DNA from 4 places in the Gracilibacillus sp. D59 genome. Region 1 is predicted to be linked to each of the others. Evidence: riboswitches for the same ligand, from Rfam matches in the RefSeq annotation. Region 1 holds a riboswitch; each other region holds the start of a gene.
The links. Region 1 has a riboswitch for cyclic di-GMP ahead of ACTWP4_RS12615 (hypothetical protein). Riboswitches for the same ligand answer to the same signal wherever they lie in the genome.
Positions count from the first base shown of each region.

Region 2: it holds a riboswitch for cyclic di-GMP, as region 1 does, so the genes downstream of both, ACTWP4_RS17600 (anti-repressor SinI family protein) here and ACTWP4_RS12615 (hypothetical protein) in region 1, are expected to answer to the same signal.
Region 3: it holds a riboswitch for cyclic di-GMP, as region 1 does, so the genes downstream of both, folE (GTP cyclohydrolase I FolE) here and ACTWP4_RS12615 (hypothetical protein) in region 1, are expected to answer to the same signal.
Region 4: it holds a riboswitch for cyclic di-GMP, as region 1 does, so the genes downstream of both, ACTWP4_RS19200 (diguanylate cyclase domain-containing protein) here and ACTWP4_RS12615 (hypothetical protein) in region 1, are expected to answer to the same signal.

Region 1 is NZ_JBQQCK010000006.1:229,476-234,913, reverse strand. Features, by position in the region: gene ACTWP4_RS12625 (SH3 domain-containing protein) at 1-1,409, opposite strand, end outside; gene ACTWP4_RS12620 (hypothetical protein) at 1,411-1,998, opposite strand; cyclic di-GMP riboswitch class I at 2,578-2,664, shown strand; gene ACTWP4_RS12615 (hypothetical protein) at 2,694-3,185, shown strand; gene ACTWP4_RS12610 (DUF5667 domain-containing protein) at 3,204-4,277, shown strand; gene sigI (RNA polymerase sigma-I factor) at 4,448-5,155, shown strand; gene ACTWP4_RS12600 (anti-sigma-I factor RsgI family protein) at 5,155-5,438, shown strand, end outside.
Region 2 is NZ_JBQQCK010000012.1:11,762-17,199, reverse strand. Features, by position in the region: gene ACTWP4_RS17615 (ABC transporter permease) at 1-109, opposite strand, end outside; gene ACTWP4_RS17610 (ABC transporter ATP-binding protein) at 106-744, opposite strand; gene ACTWP4_RS17605 (NAD(P)/FAD-dependent oxidoreductase) at 966-2,180, opposite strand; gene ACTWP4_RS17600 (anti-repressor SinI family protein) at 2,533-2,658, opposite strand; cyclic di-GMP riboswitch class I at 2,694-2,785, opposite strand; gene ACTWP4_RS17595 (alpha/beta fold hydrolase) at 2,891-4,402, opposite strand; gene ACTWP4_RS17590 (hypothetical protein) at 4,651-4,839, shown strand; gene ACTWP4_RS17585 (phosphotransferase) at 4,836-5,438, opposite strand, start outside.
Region 3 is NZ_JBQQCK010000013.1:20,985-26,422, reverse strand. Features, by position in the region: gene ACTWP4_RS18355 (alpha-amylase family glycosyl hydrolase) at 1-1,335, shown strand, start outside; partial or broken gene ACTWP4_RS18350 (helix-turn-helix transcriptional regulator) at 1,383-1,454, shown strand; gene erm (23S ribosomal RNA methyltransferase Erm) at 1,963-2,826, shown strand; cyclic di-GMP riboswitch class I at 3,051-3,136, shown strand; gene folE (GTP cyclohydrolase I FolE) at 3,314-3,880, shown strand; gene ACTWP4_RS18335 (6-carboxytetrahydropterin synthase) at 3,907-4,731, shown strand; gene ACTWP4_RS18330 (SDR family oxidoreductase) at 4,731-5,438, shown strand, end outside.
Region 4 is NZ_JBQQCK010000014.1:33,045-38,482, forward strand. Features, by position in the region: gene ACTWP4_RS19190 (PEP/pyruvate-binding domain-containing protein) at 1-100, opposite strand, end outside; gene ACTWP4_RS19195 (ABC transporter substrate-binding protein) at 896-2,194, opposite strand; gene ACTWP4_RS19200 (diguanylate cyclase domain-containing protein) at 2,191-4,041, opposite strand; cyclic di-GMP riboswitch class I at 4,130-4,216, opposite strand; gene ACTWP4_RS19205 (rhodanese-like domain-containing protein) at 4,576-4,881, opposite strand; gene ACTWP4_RS19210 (EAL domain-containing protein) at 5,021-5,438, opposite strand, start outside.

The sequences.
Region 1 (5,438 bases):
GATAGGTCAAAAACATCTTCAAGGAAAGATCCAATCAAAGCTATTGCTTTATGTTCATCAAAAAAAGCTTCCTTAGATGCTGGCTGTTCACCATAATAGATACCATACGTCCCTACACGTTGATCGACACGGATAAAATAATCAAAAAGTAAGTGACCATCTTTCACTTTTTTCCGCCGAACTGCTTCTTTAATAAAACGAATATAAAGTTCACTCATTGAATGAAATCCCAATTGCTTCACATCGCTGTCAAGTATATACAGATATAATTCCTGAAATAATTGTTTCGTCGTGTTATAAAAACTATCAAAATGACCATTCTTGTATTCTTCCAATAAAGCTTCTTGATAACTAATGTAATAGTACATATGTGCGAGGTAGATGGCAGATTGCCCATCCTTGACTTCAACTCTGGTACTAACCGGGTTATTTTTTACATATTGAAAAAGTTTTTGTGACACTTGAATAGCTTCCTGCCACTGTCTATATTTTAATAAATGTTGAATCCCGTTGGTTGTTTTTTTCGTCCAGACGGTTAATTCTTCTATTTCCTGCTCTGTAATGGTTAGTTGATATGTCGGTGTTAATAGAGCTAGTCCACTAAAGGTCAATCGTTGTGTAGCAAATTGATCATTTACCCGTATGATGGTACCACCATAAAGAGCCATCATTGCCAGTTTGTAATGAAGCTCAAGCTCTTGTAAAAAGGAATTAAATCTATCAATATAATGATTCCAACCTTGAATTACCTTATCCATTGATTGATGGATTTGAGTTTCACTATCGTCTCCCATTAAAGCACCAACACCAGCCCCAGCAAAAGGGATGCCAACTAACAATCCAAGTAGTGAAGCACCACCTTTAATAATGGATTTTCCCTGCTGATCACTTTTAACACGATCCATAACGATTGCATGCTGACCAATTTTATCTGTATATTTCTTTAAAGCATTTGTCAGGTTATTAATATGAAGTAATATTCCTTGTTGCAACCCATTGAAAAAAGGAGAAGGGTATTGATAGCGTAGAAAAATTTCTCCATATTCACCCTCAGACATTGCTCGTATAAATTGTATGTAGTCTGATTCCAGTTCATCAAAGCTTAATGCTGTTTGCAAATCCTTTGATACTTTCCCTGGATCGGTATAATCAAAAAAGTTACGAATGTATCGCTGTTGATCTTCTGTTGTTGGTTTGTCTGGAAAAGAGTCTTCCAATCTACTTAAGGATTCGTATCGATGGCGAAGCTGGTCCCATACACGATTCATTGCATTTTCTGTAACGTGGTCGACATATGCAATTACTTCCTCCCAGCAGGGTTGGGACAAACGTGACTTTAAATCACTTACAATCAAGTCATATTCTTTTGCTGGGTCTTTGAAATAGTTTTCTAGTTTTGAAACTGCCATCTTATAAGAACTCCAGTACGTCAAGTGCGTCTGATCCGTCCATCGCAGTCCCTAAATCAGCACTAGAGATTTGTGATGATACAGCTTCAATTTCACTGAAATGGTTTTGTAAGTCAAATCCACTTGTATAACTTTCGCTATCAACAAAAGAGGAATCTATATGAACCTGAGATTCACCTATCACACTGTTTTCGGAAGTGCTAAACATAGTACCACCACTTGGAGCAACAAAATCAACCCCATCTCCAGTGAAATTAGGTTGTAATGTACCTATATGCTCTCCATTTTGGTAGTAATTTTCTTGTCCGAAAATCGAAGAACGGCTTGTAATGTCATTGTCAATCCCAGTAAAGTCAAAAGTAGTGCCACCTTCAACATTCTCTCTTACATGTGCTGTTTCTCCATTTGCAAAATGGAATGTTTCACCACCGGCAGCATTAGGCATCGTTTCCAAAATAGGATTACCATTAATGTCAACGAAAGAACTGCCACCGAAGAAATTCTCCTTTACATAATACGTCTCAGACATTGGTGCAATAGACGTATCATTTTGAAATAAATCATTCATAAAATCAGAACCATAATTCAATATAATCACCTACTAATAAAAATAGTAAAAAAGACATATGATTATTATATCAAATATCTTAAAATAAAGAAATTTTAATGTGCGGGTAGGAAAGGGAAAACTTTTTAATGGCAAAAATTTTATTTACCCCGGCTTATATAATTAAAAGTGCGCAATAAAGCGAGTATGCGCACTTTTTTTTGTGATTATTTTTTTACGATACTTCTCAATATTTTCTTTCCTTCAGGGGTTAAATAAACTTTATTATCCTCCAGTAATTGCTTGGCCATACCTGCCGTCATTGGTTTTGCTTGTTTTGCCAACGTTTTTCCTCCTTTCTGTTACATGTCATTATATGTACAAGTTAACCTACTTGTAAGAGCAAGCTACACTAAGGTAAATGTGGATTTTATCAAAAGAAGTCAGGGGTCACTTGTTTCTTTTAAAATAGTTTCTTCTTTAAGGTCATATAAAACTGTTTACTAATACTAGAACGTTCATCATATTTATTTTTTTTAACTTTTTATATTTTAATTTTTTATAGAAAAAATTTTGTTCTCCCCCCTTTTTCAATACAAGTCTTTCGTATAGATAGTTGAAAAAGGAGAAAGGCAAAACTGTTAAAAAACAGTGACGCAAAGCTATAGGGGCTAATGTGAAGGGTCACAAAGCCAGCCAGCTACCAAGAGATAATGATAGTGAATGGGGGTGAAGCGTTGAAACAAGTGTTGATAGTATCCTGTTTGTTCTTTTTAATGGCATGTGGTCAAGGGGAGAGTGCCACGGATCTTGGGGAGAATACCGGACAAGCAGAAAAGCAAGATGTACTGTATGAAAATGATGTTTTCCAAATCGGTGGAGTAGATGGTTGGTCAGTTGAGGAAGAAGCCACCGCTGAGCAAGAGCAGAACATCGTTTTTTCAAACGGGACAACAAGGGTAATTGTTTCGTCGGTAAGTAAAGAACAAACGGTGGATCTATTAAAAAAGAACGTTCTATCTTCTTTTTCTAAAAAAGCGGAATTAATAGAAGAGGATGAGAATTACTTAGCTGTTCAAACAAATAGAAATGAAAATATACGTGGGGATATATATTTTCATCAAGGTTCGAAACATAATGTGATTTTTACTTTCATGACTCCTGAACAGCATTATCAAGAAAATAAAAAGCAAATAAATGCATTCAATGAGAGTATTCAAATATTTTAGATGGAGGGAATAGCTGATATGAAGCTAAAAACATGGTTATCGGCAGCAACAATTAGTGTATTAGTTGTAGGAAATACTGCATATGCAAATGAAGTAGAGGAAACGATTACCCCAGATGAGGAATTATATGATACTGCTCTATTAATTGAAGAAACAGAGCTGGAACTGACAGAAGACCAAACCGAAAGAGCGCTATTATTAGACGAGTTTGTGAGTGACCGTTTGAATGAAATAGAAACTTTAATTGACGAAGGTAATATTGAAGAAGCTGAACAATTAATCGAACAATATGAAGAATATTTAGATCGATTAGAAGGTGAATTAGAAGCTGCAGAGGAAGAGCAGGAAGAATCAGAAGAAGAAGCAAATGAAGATGATGACGAAGTAGAAGAAGTGGAATTACCTGATTCAGAAGAAGCGGATGATGAAAACGAAGACTCCGATCAAGAAGAGAAAGAGGAAAGCACGGAGGATCGAGATGAAGCAGAAGATGAATTAAGAGATAATGCCAAACAACGTACTATCAAACTTCAAGCTTTATTAGAGCGCGATGATTTACCAGAACAAGCAAAAGCAGGTATTGCTAAAGCACTTGAGAATCAAAAGCGTGCTGAAGAAAATTATCTTCGAGCAAAATCAAAAAATGAAGATGAAGAAGACGTAGATCAACCGGAAAATGAAGATATCGTTGAGGAACAAGAAGATGATGAATCAGAAGAAGCAGAAGAAACTAAATTAGCAGAAGAAGTACAGGAACAAGCTATTAAAAAAGCCGAAGCAGAACAACGAAAATTAGAAAAAGCTGAAGAAAAGGCAGAGGAAAAAGCTGAACAAGCACAAGAGAAAGCAGAAGAAAAAGCTGAAAGAGCGGAAGAAAAAGCGGAAAAAGCACAAAAGAAATTAGAAGAGAAACACAAAAAAGCAGAAGAGGCACAAAAAAGAGCTGAAGAAGCAGAAAAAGAAGAAGAGAAAGAAGAACAAGAAGTAGAAGAGCAAGAAGATGATGATGAACCTGAAGATGATTCTAAGGCAGAGTCGGAAGAAGATGACGAGAATGATAGATCAGAAAAAGAAAAAGGAAAGGAAAGATAAAGATATTATCGATTTTTTTCGACAAAATTCCAAAAATATCTTTACCCTTAACTATTTATAGCTTACATTAAATATAGAAATGCTTTATCCTTTGACATCTATTAATATCTTTGAGGATAAAGCTTTCTTTTTTGGTGCTCATGAAATAGTGGATAAGGGAGAGGGGCAGGATGAAGCAAGAAGACATCGAGCATTCCATCACGGAGATACAAAAAGGGAATGAATTAGTTCGAGAACAGCTGATTCAATATTATCAACCATATATATTGAGTGTGGTAGGAAAAGTATGTAAAAAGTTTACAACATGGAATGATGACGAGGCGAGTATTGGCTTAATCGCCTTTAACCGTGCAATTGACACGTATGATCCTGGAAAAGGGAGAACTTTTCTTAATTATGTCTATTTAATTATTCATCGAGAATTGATCGATTTTTTTAGAAAAGAAAATCAATATCAAGATCTAATTAAGAATGGTGAAAAACTTCTCGAAACAAATCATGTGCAAGAATCGGTAAAACAATATCAACAAGAAGAACGGATTAGCAATATAGCGGAAGAAATTATTGATTTAAATGATCAATTGTCATGCTTTTATATACGTTTCGAGGAATTAGAATCATATAGTCCAAAACAGAAGCGAACAAGAAAAAAAGTGCTACAAATAGCTGAAGATTTTATTCAAAGAGAAACACTGGTAGAACAATTATTTCGACGTAAGCAATTTCCGGTTAAGGATTTTGTAACACTAACTAAATATCGTGTCAAAACCATCGAAAAATACCGAAAATATATTATCGCAATTATTATTATTTTATTACATCCTGAATGGAAGAATTTACAATCGTTTATAAGTGATAAAGTAAGGGGGGAGAAGTAGTGAAGCAAAAAATCAAAGGTGTGGTCATGGAGGTTCAGCAACATCAGATTGTATTGATGTGTGATGATGGTACTTTTCGTAATGTTCCTCGTGAAAAACATGACATGCCAGTTATTGGTGAGTATGTGACGTACCGAATAAAAAAAGCCCCTTTACTTCAATGGAATAGAAAAATGGTACTACCCGTTGTATCTTTAGCAGCAATTTTATTGTTTATCGTTATGAATGGATCTTTTTTCCAACCGAATCAACAAGCATATCTACTTGCGATTGATATCAATCC
Region 2 (5,438 bases), on a different contig from region 1:
TCTCTTTCTCTCGTGGGATTTTACGCCAGCGAACGATCGCTAATAAAATAACAATAAAAATATATGCAGTTACAAGTTGCCATATAGTAATTTCAAGCATTTCATTCACGAAAGAGCACCCTCTTTCGTTAGAATGTCATTCATATAGATAATTTCATCGCTATATGTTTCAGCGACTTCTTTCGAATGTGTTACCATTATTGCTGTTTTACCTGCGTTACGGATCTTCTTTGTAAATAAGTCCATCACTGCTGTTTCCGTTTCTTCATCAAGAGCTGAAGTAGGTTCGTCCAGCAAATATACTTCAACATTCATCAGAAGCACACGTCCGAATGCTAATCTCTGTTGTTCACCACCTGATAATTTATCAGCTTTTTCATCTAAATTTTTAGTCACATGTAACTCTTTTAATAATTTGGTAAGCTCCCAGTCTTCTACTTCTTCTTTATCTGCAAAGTGCAGGCCTATTAAAAGGTTATCACGAACCGTCCCATCAAAAACAACAGGGTCCTGCCCAAGCATTACGACTTCTCTTCTTAATTGAACTGGGTCTAAATCTGTGATCGGTTCATCTTTATATGTAATGCTTCCTTGGTCAGGAGTAAGCATACTGTTAAACATCTTTAATAATGTTGATTTTCCGCTTCCGCTTTCTCCAAATAAACAGTAAACTTTACCTGACTCAATGTCTAATTTCCTCACGGTTAAAATATCTTTAAAAACCAATTGATTGATCGAAAACATTCTGTTCCCTCCAAATACTTGGTCTATTATTTGTATCTGTCTACAAATAAATAGTATAAAAAAGAGCAGACACCCATTGTATCTGCTCTCATCCTTTAGCGAAAGTCTCGCTTATCTTCCATTTTTCTAGAAACGAAAACATAAGCAATGGTTGCAACTACTGTTAATAATGTATAAAATAATGTATTTTTCATTCGACTTCCTCCTCTATTATAGTTCTATTAAAATGGACGAAATTTACCCTTTTTCAGTACAAGTGTTGGTCCACCTAATAAGAACAGATAACGGTCATCAATCACATTTTTCATCACTTTTGCCTGCATTCCATATATTTTATTGCCATCAAATACAGTACCCATTGCATCACTTCCGCCTAAAGATGCAACCGTTCCTTTATCATCAAATTTAAATTCCTGTAATGTACCTCCGTAAATCATGGTCTTAATATTATGTGCACAAACATCTGCTTCTTGTATAGCAATTTGCGCAGTCGGAGGGTATGGTTTGCCAGTTTCGTTATTCATAACCCATGCACAATCACCTAAAATAAACACTTCGTCATGGCCTGGAGCACGTAATGTTGCATCCACATTAACTTTACCCTTAGTTAATTCAAAACCAGATTCTCCAACAATACGATTAGCTTGTACACCACCAGTCCAGACAATAGTACCTGCTGTAATTTCCTCTTCATCTTCACCGACGATAACTGAATCAGCTTTCACTTCTTTTATCATAGTTCCGAGCTTAAATTCTATACCGCGATATTCTAGAGATTCTTTCGCATAACTTAATAATTCTTCATTAAATCCAGGTAAAATCGTTGACATTGCTTCAACATCAATAATTTTCACATCTTGACGTGGAATATCATATTTTTTACATAATAGCGGAATACGTTCTGCTAATTCACCCAAAAATTCAATGCCGGTGAAACCTGCACCACCAACGACAATTGTTAGCATACTTGGGTCTGGATTTGTCTCATTACGATAACGAGCAAACTGATACTCAATGTGATCTCGAATCATGCGACTCGTATCAACACTTTGAATGGAAAAAGCATGCTCTTCCATTCCAGGAATACCAAATGTGGCCTTTTCAAAACCTAAACCTATGACTAAATAATCGTAGCTTATTTCACCGTTTTCTAGTTGGACTGTTTTGTCTTCTTTATTGATTTTTATAACCGTATCATGCACAAAATTTACTCGACGAGTATTAATGACATCTGAAATCATGATTCGAGAACGATTGACATCAATTGTTCCTGCAGCAACTTCATGTAACCATGTTGTTTGATAATGATAATTGTGTTTGTTAACTAATGTAATCTCAACTTCTTCTTGTGAAAATTGTTGAGTTAATCGCTTAGTTGTCATCATTCCTGCATAGCCTGCACCAAGTACAACTATTTTAGGTTTGTTTCCTATCATCGAATCCTTCCCTTCCTGTTTTAGACCCATAATAAACTACGATAGTTTTCACCTTTTTTACAATTTGTATGTATCATATCAATCGCTGTCAGTATATCAAAATTAAATTCCCTCGTCTAATAAAGTGAGACTTCCATCACAGGGTTTTATGGACAATTTGCGCTATAATAAACTATACCCCAATTTGAGACAATAACACATTAATTATATCGTGGAAGTGGTTAACCATCGATGCGGAATAAATCTCTCGATAATTCGTTTAGTTTCTCGATGTTAGACATCCTCGTCTATACATTCATAGTTTTAAACAAAAAGAAAAAACCCACTTTTAGGTAGGGTTTTATTCGTTGTATTACACATTGGATTTACATTCATTCTTTTTTAGGAATTCACGCACTTCTTCTATCGTATAACCACTCTCTTTCGCTTTTGCCATCAAGTAAATCCATTCATAATCAACGTTTATTTTTGTTGGCATAAACGTATTCCCCTCCTAAAATACACTACAGTATTTCAGGCAGCTCAGCCATCCGAAAACTTATGTATTATTATACGGATCTGTAACTTTGCGTCCCTACCTCTCAATAGGTTTGCCTTTTTCTGATCATTTCTGTACAACATATAACTTCAAAAAATAAGGATATGATTTTATCTATGGTTACCTTGTTATCATACCATTCCTATCATTACACTTCCATTACAATTACATTTTAGGTATCAAAACTGGATTTAAAACCGAAGTGTTCCAAAAGTTCTCTGTATTGTAATTCTTTTTGCTTTTCACCTATGTTCTGATACCAGTCTACAAGAAACTCTGCCATTCCGGCCCAAATTCGTTCTAGTTGATGATAAATTTGTTGAAAATAATCTTCATAAAGACCAGGGAAAAAATTATCTGAAGCAATTTTTAGACATTCCTCATATATCTCAACTTTTTCGATTCCCTTTGACAATTTTAAACCATTCTCAAGTTTTTGCCGATATACTAAATAATCAGTATTAATAGTACCACTGATTACTACATGCTCTCTTTCTGTAACAACTATTGGTTCATCTTGACTTATCTGAGCAGGCTCAAGTATTTTCTTTAAATGATGTAAAGAGACCCTCAATTGATTTTTAGCTTTAGTTAAAGATAAATTAGGCCAAAAAGCATCGCAAAGCTCATCTCTTGTAACCGATTTCTGTAAAATTAAATAAGTAAAAATTACTTTTGCTTTTCTTTTACCCCAACCTTGAACAATAGCCAGACCATTTATAATAACTTCAAAACGGTGTAACATAAGAACGGAAATGTGATTTACACGCTTATCCAGTCGTTCAATTTGTGCTTCTAATTCTCTCTCCATTTCAAATTTTAACTCAGATAGATATTTGTATTTAACCTTATTTTTAATACTTTTCTGTTGAATAAACTGATGTATCCATTTCGCCACGATAGATGGTTGATCCAATTGAACGACAAAAGATGCATCAGGTACGGTTAAAAACCTTGCAGAAGGCACAGCGTTTAATGTCGCACTAAATAGTTCTGGAGGGTAAACAGGGTCTTCTGAACCAACTAAAAGCAATAACGGCTTATTCATCGCTTGCAATTGCTTCCGTGCCATTTCAATATGACTTGTATTAAACAATTCAAAATAGACTTCTTTGTTAACTTTACGATATCCTTCTCTTAATATACTTTTATTTTCTTCCGTGGTATTATAACAAATCTGTGGAATTAATTCTTCTCCCAACACCTCTAGGCTCTTAGAATGATTACTAATTTTTTTTCGATTGGTAACTTGCTTCTCTCCCAATTTCTTAGGATAGTTAATGGGAACTGCGATTAATGTTAATGAAAGAATTTCTTCTCGATACTGATGGGCATATTGAATGGCAACAAAACCACCTAAACCTTGTCCAATTAGATGAAATTCATTAATTTGGAGGTAAGTTTTTAAATGCCTTAGATCACGGCACATACGGTCTAGTATTGGCTTCTCACCAGAATAATCACTAAGCCCATGTCCTGGTAAATCCAACAGAAGAATATCATAATCCCTTTCTAACAATGGTAAAATAGGCCCCCATGAATTAAGATGCAATCCTAATCCATGAAGCAAAACAAGTACATTTTTCTTGTTTGATTCATTTGAATGAAGCCATTTGTAATGAATCATAAACCCTTCACTATTAAGATATGATATATTATCACCCCCATCAAAGAACACCGACACATTTCATTAACTCCATATTACCTATTATCATGTATATATTCGACATTCATCTATAATATTCCTGCATGACAACTTTGTTTTAAGAAAATGGGACTAGGTATTTATTATGAAATTACAAACGTCACATACATAGTTAATCTTTTTATTGAAAAAAATTCTTTTAAATTTGCAAATAGGTGTACGCTTCGATTTTCGCTGCATAAGCTACAATATACATTTCTTTATTTTATCGTGAATGAGGTGATTTTTTGGCTCGTTATTATCGCTATCGTCTACCACCTTGGGCTCGAGAATGGATATTAATTTGTGAACGGTGCACTCCTCCAATCGTGATTTTTCAGGGGATACGAACTTTATTTATACCAACAACGTTCGATGTTTTATTGTTAGGAATTTTGATTGGTATCCTGATTGCTTTTCAATTAGAATGGATCTAGTAAGTTTCTTCAAATTGCTCTGATTTTAATGTTTCATAAATAAATTCCTGTAACTGAAATGCAAATAATAACTTACGATATTCCCGTTCAATTCTAATAGAGCATGTTACATTATTTTTATTTCTGGATGCCTGCATACTTGTTAGTACCTCTTGAATCCAATTAGATGGTGAAAGCAATTGTAAAACTAATAAAGATTTTTCATAATCCGATAAATCAATATAACGACAATAGATAGAAAACGAATCAGTTATTTTCCCCATATCACAGTCATGGAATTGAAATAAATATTGATAATATTTCACTAAATCATATGTTGGAGAAGTCATAAAAGCATCTTCCCAATTCAAAAAATACGTGTTGGTTTGTGTATTGACATAATGGGAAGGTTGTATATTTCCGTGGCATAATGAATATTTCATCTTCTCGGTTTCTTCCATTACATCCAAATAAATTTCTTGCCACCTTTCCAGTTGATTGAATGTTTGTTCTATATCCCGGTAATACATGCAAACTTGTAACTCATATGGGGACATAAAACGCTTTGCTTCAAAATATCGAACGTACTTCAACATTTGATCCCGATAGGTAGCTAACTC
Region 3 (5,438 bases), on a different contig from region 1:
CAAAGAGGGGAAAGAATCTATTATATTTTAGTAGACAGATTTGTAAATGGAGACAGCAGCAATGATATAGAAATTAATATTGATGATCCTTCAGCATATCATGGCGGGGACCTGCAAGGTATTATTGATAAAATACCTGAATTAAGTGAATTAGGGATAACTACAATTAATTTAAGCCCGGTAATGACATCGGCTTCCTACCATGGATTTGATCCTTTAGAGGCACAAAGTATTAATCCGCAGTTTGGAAATATTGCTGATTTGCAAAATTTAGTGGCTGAAGCAGAAGAATATGATATCAATGTTATCCTAGATTTTGTATTAACACATGTTGATAATAAACATATTTGGGTAAATGAACAATCTGATTGGGTATCTGAACCTTCTGTAAACCCATTAGACGATGAATTGCCTACCGTCAATTTAGAAAATGAAGACGTGCAACAATATTTTCTTGAAACAGCGGTTTATTGGATGAAGACAGCGGGAATTGACGGATTTCATGTTTATGTAAATGAACAAACACCACAATCCTTGATCGATGAACTGCGACAACGTATCCAAGAAGAAAATGAGGATGCATTTTTGTTAGTAGATGGAAAAGATGATGAGAATGCACTTGATCATGACTTCCAAAGTCAAGCGGTGGATATCCTAAAACAACCAGGAGAGTCTCTTGAACCATTATTTTCACAAGAGATGGGTGGTGTACACTACGTCGAATCTGCGATGACTTCACGGTTGGCTCATGAAGCAGTGAAGGAAGGTTTTCACCCTGTGACAAGATGGAAACTTGCTTCTACCTTACTTTATACTCTACCTGGATCTTCTTTTCTCTATCAGGGAGTGGAAGTGCCTATGGATAATGGTGTAGATGAACCAGATCACCGCATGGCTGAGTTGAATAAAGAAGATGAAGAAATTGTTCAGCATTTGAAAAAGTTATCGTCAATCCGTCAAGAATCAACTGCATTAAAGCAGGGAGACATAGAACTAGTTGCTCAAGCAGGTGCTATGTCTGTTTATAAAAGAAGTGATCAAAATCAAACGATGTATATTGCGATTAATAATGACACCGAAACACAGGTTGCCTCATTGGAGGGTATTGGTGATGATAAGCAACTGAGAGGTTTGCTAGAAGATAACATCGTCAGACAACAAAATGATGGTACACATAAAATGATTTTAGAACGTGAAACCAGCAATGTCTTTATTTTAGAAGAAGATACCGGATTTAACTGGTTCTTTATCTCCATGATGGTTGTAATCCTTGGTGGTTTTATAGCGTTTATTGTGGCAGTTGGTGTGAAAAATCGGAAAATGCGTCAGCAGTAAGGGTAATGAAAAGAATCGAGCAGAACTTTATGGTGGACAAGCCTTGAAATCATTTAGTAAATACCATGCAGAAGCTAGGTGTAAAGGGACGGATCTCACAAGCTGTAGTGGAACTGTAGCAAATGGATGAGTTAAAGCTTTAGATGAAAACCAGTTATTCTAACAACAGAATAACTGGCTTTCTGTCCCTTAAATTCAGTGATAAATCATTCCTAGATAAATATTTACTTTGACTTATTCTAAAAGTGAGTATATAATGACAATGTACTGTTAATTTTTAGGAGGATTATTAAAAAATGATTTATTACATCAGACTACGTTTCCAAACTTTGAACCAGTAATTAAATACGTTCAAAGGCTCTGTTTTTGTACACAGAGTAAACGGGATCAGTCTGTCCTTTTTTAATAACCTTCATTTCATATAACAAAAATATGTAATGTAAAGAAAGGCAGATCATTCTGCCTTTCTTTAATTATGTCTAATTTTCCTTCTTTTGTGAAGGTTTATTTGCTAGCGGCTTTTAATACGCCGGAATCTAATAAGGATGGGTCTTCTCCCCTTTACTCCGAATCACAGGCAGATTGTCTGTGATTTTTTATTTTTAAATTGAGAAAGGGAGATATAATATGACCAAGAAAAAGCTTAAGTATCAGAGAAAAAAACGAAGCCACGGGAAAAGTCCAAACTTTTTAGGACAGCATTTAATGCATAATAAGAAATTGATCAATGATATTGTAGACCTAACCAAGGTGAATATAGACGAAACTGTATTGGAATTAGGTGCTGGAAAAGGCGCTTTAACTACAATCCTCAATCAAAGAGCTGGGAAGGTTTTGGCAGTAGAATATGATAAAAAGTTTGTAAATATTTTAGAAATAAAGACAGAGAACTGTCCGAATACTACAATTATTCATCAAGATATTTTGAAAATATATTTGCCAAAGGAAAAGTTTATTGTTGTGTCAAATATTCCTTATTCTATTACCACACCAATTATGAAGAAACTTCTTAATAATCCATTAAGTAATTTCCAACGAGGTGTCATTGTGATGGAAAAAGGTGCAGCTAAAAGGTTTACATCAAGGTTAGTGAAAAATCCATATGTTATCGCTTGGAGAATGTGGTTTGATATACGGTATGTTAAAGGAATTTCAAGGAAAAATTTCTCTCCACCACCACGAGTAGATTCCGCTCTGATTACAATAAATAGAAAAGTAAGACCGATTGTACCAATTGCAGATTATTTAATCTTTTGGGGAATGGCGGATTATGTGCTTAAAAACCCACAATTATCTATTGATTTGGCATTAAGAGGGGTATTTACACCACCACAAATAAAGCACTTAAAAAGGAATCTTGGAATAAAAAATGATTTTCCAGTTTCGTCTTTATCGGAACAACAATGGGGGATAATCTTTGAAACAATGGTAAAGCATGTTCCACGATTCAGATGGCCCAAAATGAAAAAGGGGAAACTCGACTTTTTTTGAAGCTTTAACTTTATAAATGTTTGAACAAACCAAAGTGACATGATCATGTACGATTTGCTAGAGAGAGCTATGAAAATAGCTCCCTTACTTCGGTAAATCAACTAGTTCTTTATTACTATAAAAAAAGATTCTATCCTGGAATAAAATATATATTGACACCCACACATATATTCATTAGAATAAACCTAAGTAATAATACCTAAGGATAATAACGAAAATATTACCTTCGATAATGGCATACTCATTGAAAGGTGAGGACGCAAAGCCTATGGGTCTAAGGTCTCAAGATTATGACAGCCGGGTTACCGAAAAGGATGGTTTATTTGAGTATGGATTAGTATACCCTTTTTTACTAATTCACACTGAGAGCCCACCAAACTTTTTTGGTGGGCTTTTTTTAATATAAAAAAGGATCATGGAATTGCTTTCTGAATCTAGTGATCCAAACGTATAGCATTATCGAAGCGTAGAAAGTGAGGGAGTTTATATGACAGAACAGGTGTTAAACGCTATTGATGTAGAAAGTAATGTTCGCTCCATTCTAGAAGCAATTGGAGAAGACCCAAATCGTGAAGGGTTATTAGATACACCGAAGCGAGTAGCAAAAATGTACAAAGAAGTTTTTGAAGGAGTTGGAACCCCACCTGAGACCGCCCTAACTACGACTTTCGATTCAGAGGGCTATGAAGGCATCGTTTTAGTAAAAGATATTGATTATTATACATTTTGTGAGCATCACTTGATTCCGTTTTTTGGAAAAGCACATATCGGTTATATCCCAGACAAACGTATCGTTGGACTTAGTAAATTCGCTCGCCTAGTAGAATTAACGGCTAAGCGTCCACAGGTACAGGAAAGAATGACTAATCAAATAGCACTGGCCATTGAAAATGTACTACAACCAAAAGGCGTAATCGTTTCTTTGGAAGGACAACACTTATGCATGTGTGCGAGGGGTGTCAAGAAACCAGGAAGTGCGACAGTAACTACGGTCAAAAAAGGAGTATTTACGGAAGATGCGACCTTAGTTAACGAATTTTTAAAGAGCTTATAAAAACTGTAAGAAATGAGGGGACACTGTTGCTATATTTATCCAGGAGAATTGACTTTTCTGCGATGCATAGTTATCGCATTGCTACATGGAGCGAAAAAAAAAATCAACAAATATTCGGTTTGTGCAGTAATATAAATGGTCATGGTCACGATTATAAATTGGAAGTAATGGTAAAAGGCAACCTAAATCAGAAATCAGGGATTGTTGTTAATACGGTAGATATCAAGCAAATAGTAGGTGGATTAGTGGAGAAAGAACTAGACGGGAAATTTCTAAATAAAGAACATCCTTTTTTTATGACACACATTCCAACAACAGAAAACATTGTAGGCTATTTGTGGGAAGCGATCGCTCCTCAGCTAAAAGGCTGTACGTTACATCAACTCCGGTTACATGAAAATCCATATTTATATGCAGAGAAAGGGGAAGAAGATATGGTTACGTTATCAAGAAAGTATCATTTTAGCTCAGCACATCGTTTGCATAGTGATCAGTTATCGGATGAAGAGAATGTAAAGCTCTTCGGTAAATGTAATAATCCAAACGGTCATGGTCACAATTATTATTTAGATGTATTTGTAAAAGGGATTCCAGATCAGGTAACAGGCATGATCGTAGACTTGGCTGAATTGGACGAGATTGTGGAGAATGTTGTCTTAAATAAATTCGATCATAAACATTTAAATTTAGATACAAATGAATTTGAAGGGCTGAACCCAACATCCGAGGTAATGGCAAAAGTAATTTATGATATGTTATCACCACATATATCTAACCTTTATAAAATAGGCCTTTGGGAAACCGAGAAAAATTATTTTGAATACTTAGGAACAGAAGAGGTGTCAGTTTAATGGACTTCTCTCAGATAAAAGATAAAGTGATCGTGATTGTAGGTGCGAGTAAAGGTATCGGCAGACAAACAGCAATATCACTAGCAAATCATGGCGCAAAGCTTGTGCTAGGATCAAGAAACATTGAAACTTTACAGCAATCATTCGAAGGTGAAAATATTACATCATTCCCGGTGGATGTGACAGACGAAGATTCAGTAAACCATTTTGTTAAGAAAAGTGTGGAACGATTTGGACGAGTTGATGTCTTAATAAATTCTGCGGGGATTGGTACCTTTGACAATATCCTTGAATCTTCAACAGAAGACTTTGACAACATGGTCGCTGTAAATCTAAGAGGAACATATCTAACATGCAAGTATTTTGGTAGGGTGATGAGAGATCAGAAGCAAGGGCAAATTCTGAACCTTGCATCAATAGCTGCCACAACTGCTTTGCCGGGGAACGGAGGATATACGGCTTCTAAGTTTGGGGTGCATGGCTTAACGAAAGTACTGCAGCAAGAATTAAGAAGAGAAGGTGTTCGCATTACTTCTGTTTTACCAGGTGCAATCAACAGTTCTTTTTGGGATCATGTATCTTTCGATTTAGACGTCGATAATATGATTCCCGTCGAATCTATCGCAGAGCATTTAATCTATTTGATTTGTCAACCACAACAAGCAGTGGTTGATGAAATAACGATTATGCCACCTAACGGTATTCTA
Region 4 (5,438 bases), on a different contig from region 1:
TATTATCAACTTGCCATACTACATTATCTCCTAATCTCAACGAGTCAATAGTCTTATCAAATCCAGGAATTCCTGTTGAGATTTTTATATCCATTTCCATGTTAATCACCAGCCACTTCTATAAAAATACCTTATATTCTAATTATAACATCATATAATGATAATCCTATATCGATTAAGCATCGATTTATTCCAATTAATTGATAAAAAACTAATTCACCACATATATTCCTATTTTATTAAGAAAAACTGGGCAAAACCCGCCCAGTCTTATAACAATATGCTAAGTAGGTCTGTGGATATTGCTATTAGTAGTCATTATGAAATATATCGACCGTTTGACCACCACTCCGGCTGCCCACTCCCCTTTCCGTGGGGTTTGCCCTTCAGCTAACTTTTTCGAGCAAAAACCGCTCAAAAAAGTGGATCTTCAGAGCAAACGAGTCCCACAGGAGTTGAAGTGGGCGCCTTCGTTTAATGCATACGCTACAACATTTGTCAGACCTAGCAGCTTGGATTATTATCCCTGTGAAAGTGCAAAAATATGGCATTTGCATCACTCATATGGTTATAAAACTAATATGCTTTTTCTGATATTCGGTGTAGAAAAAGGTATAGCGGAGGCCGACCGTTTCGACTCCTAAGGGAATAGCATGATCTGAAGATCCACTTTTGCAGGAGCGAACTCCTCCTGCAAAAGTTAGCTGAAGAGCATGCCCCTTGGAAAGCGAAACGGTCAGCCGCAGCGGGTGGCTTGCACACTTTAACTTTCATCATAAACAACATGACTAGTCAACTAAATCTTTATTTATTACACTTTTTAAACGTAAATAAGATACAAAAACACTGTGATACCAATGGTTATGCTTTCCTACCTTATAAAAAAAGATACTGCTTATTCTGCAGTATCTTTTTGATTTGGTGCTTCTATGAAATTTTGCAATGCCCTTTGATCATATTTGATCCTTTCCTTTATATCTGCATTAATACTATCAATCGCTTCGATTGTAACAGTTTTTCCATCATAGAAATCTTTCATAGCAACATCCCAAATAAATTGTATGTCTTGATCCAAAGGTTGAGGTTTGCCTGGTACTTTTTTGTGTAAGGCAAGCTCAAATATTTGATTTAAATCTTTATTGATATAAAAGGGATCATGTTCAACTTTCTCATACATATTTTGCATATCATCTGCCATTTTTTTAGCAAATGCCCATGCCATCTCCTTTTGGTTACTATTTTCAGAAATAGCAATAGACATACTTGCCTCCATGTCTACACCTGCTAGTTGAAATGGTAAAGCAGTTACTCCCCATTTCCCCTTTTGCTCGGGAACCCAATTCTTCAGATGATCTACTACATAACTAGCCATTTGAAACATAACTAATTCATCATTTTGCAATGCTTCTTTTCCTCTTTCATCCCAAATATTAATATAGGGACTTAGGTCATTACTAACTACATCACTTGCAACTTGAAAAGTAGTCTCTAAAGGTTCTTCATTCGCTAAATACTTATACTCTTCATCAAAAAAATAACTCGTTCTTAAAACCATGTTCAGTAGTGAATGTTCTGATTCTACAATATAGTGGCCATTTTCTTTTAAATTTCGGGCCATGTTCAACCACTTTTCATCATCATTTAAATACTGAGACAATTGCCTTGGGTCACTGGGATATCCATATAGATTTAATATATCTTCCCGATAATACGTAACATAAGGGAAATACAATAATGGTATTGCGAACATTTTATCGCTGTCTTCATCAATATATCGATTTAATAAACTTTCTGGTCTTCGGGCGAAAAAACCTTCATCATTATACCTTTCTTCATATAAGTTTTCAAAACCACTTATTCCAGTAAATTCACCTAAAGCATAATCAGGTATTACATATAGATCTGGTGCCTGTTCTGTTAACATACTTTGACGATATTTTTGTATAATATTTTCTTTTATTACTTGTATATCAACCTCTATCTCTGGATACATTTCTAAAAAACCTGGTAATGACTTTTCAAAAATATTATCATGTGTCCAAATAACCAATTCATCGTCCTGTTCAACCTCTTCTTCCATTTCAACCGATTCAATTCTTAATGAAGATTCCTGAAAGGACTTAAAACTGGAAGAATGACAACCAACTAAGAGAATTATTCCTGCAGTCGCTATCCATAATCTGATTGATTTCAATCGTGTTCCTCCCTATATGATGTTAGTAGTTGTGAATTGTGATGTTCTTGTTTCTCCTCATACATTAATGAATCCGCATGATGTAACAATTTATCTAAAGTCTTACCATGGTCAGGATAAAAACTAATACCAATACTAGCTGTCAACATGATCTCCGTTTTATTAATAACGATTGTTTGCCTAATAACCTCGACTAATTGTTCACTAAACAACTGTACGTCTTTCTCTGTTTTTAAATTCACAACAGCAACAAATTCATCGCCTGCTAAACGATAAAAAGTTACAGGCTGACCTCGCTGAAATTGTTTTAACCGTTTGGCAAATACTTTTAATAATAAATCTCCACCACTATGCCCAAGCGTATCATTGACTTGTTTGAATTTATCTAAATCAATAAAAACAATCCCAAAGCGTTCCAAGTTTGCTGGTGCATCTAACATCTCTGTTACATCCTCATGAAAAGAATACCTATTTGGTAAATCAGTTAATGTATCGAAATGAGCCAAACGGTATAATTTCGACTCTGATTCTATTAATTGATTTGTCCTTGCTGTTAGTAAGTCATTCTTCTTTTTGGCATCAGTAAACATTGTTTGTAGCTGGTTTGCTACTTTTTCAATATTTTGCCCTAGCTTTGAAAATTCATCTATAGAAGTATCTCTCCAATAGAAAGTCTCCTGTCTATTCATCTTCTCTGGTAAATCACTTGTTAATTGCGTAAGTCGTATTAATGAATTGGATAATATGCGGTTAACTATCATACCAAACACTAATGCAATGAATAATACAGACAGGGCAAACATCAAATAATGAGTAAGGTCAGCAGCTAACGCTACTACTCTATTTGTGATAGGAATAATTAAAAATGCTCGCTTATTTATAAAGGTAGTTTCACCTAGATAATAGCCATGATACCAATCTGATAAAGTTTGTTGCTTAGATGGTAGCCAAATAAAACCATTAGGATGAATTTGATTAACAAAACCATCTTCAACATAATCAAGATTAGGAAGTGTGTCATTCTGATTATGCGCATAAAGCCATAATTGACCACCTTGATCCAACATATAAATACGTCTATTTGTTGTTCCAATAAATTCATCTAAAATTGATTTTATTCTAGCTTTCTCTAGTTCAGCGTCTAATTCATAATTTTGAATCTCGATAGAATCCATTTCTGCTACCTTTTGTTGTAACCGTTCTTCCAGTTGTTGATATTGAAGGTAAAACTCCTTGTACATTTCGCTCTCGAGCTCCCTACCATTAACTAAAATGATGATAAGTAATGGGAGGACAGCGGAGAAAATTAATATGTGGGAAATTACCTGGCCAAAATATAATTGATTTTTTTCCTGAAACCAGTTTTTCATCTTTGGAATGACTGGAAGATAATCGCACAACATATCAGCAACTAAAGCAGCGAACAAAGTAGCTGCTACAGTCTGAATGATCATAAAATTAGTTAAAACACTTAAATCATCCAAGAAGTCTGAGAAGAGAAAGACCAATAAGAAATAAAGAATAAAGATGATAAAGGAATAAGCAAAACTCCATGTAAATAGATCTTTTCCTTTTTTTGTATAAAATGTACCGATTATCAAAATTTCAAGTATACTAAAGAAAACCAATGAATTGCCTATATGTAAAAATTGTGTGAGTAAGCTCATACAAATTGTTAATAGAAGTGCAAAACGAAAGCCAAATAATCGGATAGATGCTAGATAAAGAACAGGCGCAAAACTTATGGTAATACCGAAAACTAATGATACAGAATATAATTGCGCAATGACAGATACAGTTAAGATCAATATAAACAATGTAATTTTTCTATTCATGACATTACGCATATCTATTCGCTCCTCACCCATATCTCGTTTTATAAAAAATATAAGAATAAAAACCTATACAAAAATGTATAGGTTTCCTGTTTTTATCTCAGGTAACCCTGCCATCGTCGCGATTTTCCACCTTAGATCTGTGGTTTTGCGTCTCTATTTTTCAATAGATTTGCCTTTTCCCATTATATAGTACTATTATATCACAAACACTGACGTAGCTTACTAGAAATATAAAACTAATTCCCTATATAATATAATAATTTCATGATAATAATCAATTCAAAGTAGAGATCAATTCAAAAAATACGAATAAACCAACAAATTCTTCGCTTTTAAAGTAAACTGCGAAATAACTTCTTAATAGATTAGCTTTTGCCATTCTGATTTATGCTAAGTGTTAGGAAACGCTACGGCAAGATACTTCGCTTTGCTTAGTGTTCTAATTATTGAAAGAAGAGAACTTATTCAATAATAAAAAGAGTAATCCTGATTAAGATTACTCTTTCACAATGGACTGTTTTCAATTGCATATACTAGCAGCAATTACTCGGGTACGTCTGTTTCGTCCTCCCAAGCAAGCATGCCACCTTCCATATTTGTTGCCTCAATTCCATTTGCTTCTAAATATTCAGTTGCTCGACCACTTCGAGCTCCTGAACGACATACCATGTAGTAATGTTCATCTTTATTAAATTCTTCTATTCGGTTAGGAATTTCTCCTAATCTTATATGTTTTGCACCAGGAATTATACCTTGTGCTACTTCATCATCTTCTCGAACATCAATTATATTTAATTTTTCACCATTTTTTAATTTTGTTGCTAATTCTGTTGCTTGAACCTCTTTCATAATAATACCTCCAAAAGTTTATTCTCATATAGCAATTTATTATTGGTTGATGAATCTCTCATTGAATAATACCATTATTGTGCTTCCTTTACTAATATTTAATATAGCTTCTAAAATTAATAACATACTGGGTACAGTTTTAAGCATTCATTTGCGCTATTTTCTTATCACAAATATGTTCAATCACACTCGGAATTTTTTCTTTTGCTATTGGTTTAGAAAACCAATAGCCTTGGAATATTTGACATCCTAAATCTTCTAATAGCTTTATCTGTTCTATTTCTTCTACCCCTTCTGTGATTACTTGCAACCCAAGTGCATGTCCCATTTCCATTATCGCCTGCACAATAGCTAAATTTTTTGGATCCTGATGAACATCTATTACGAAAGAACGATCAATTTTTAATGCACTAATTGGGAATTTTTTTAAATACGATAGCGAAGAATAACCTATTCCAAAATCATCAACTTCTATTCCAATACCTAATGCTCTTATATCTTGCAATACGTTAATAGATAACTCAATATCCTCTAATAATAAACTTTCTGTAATCTCA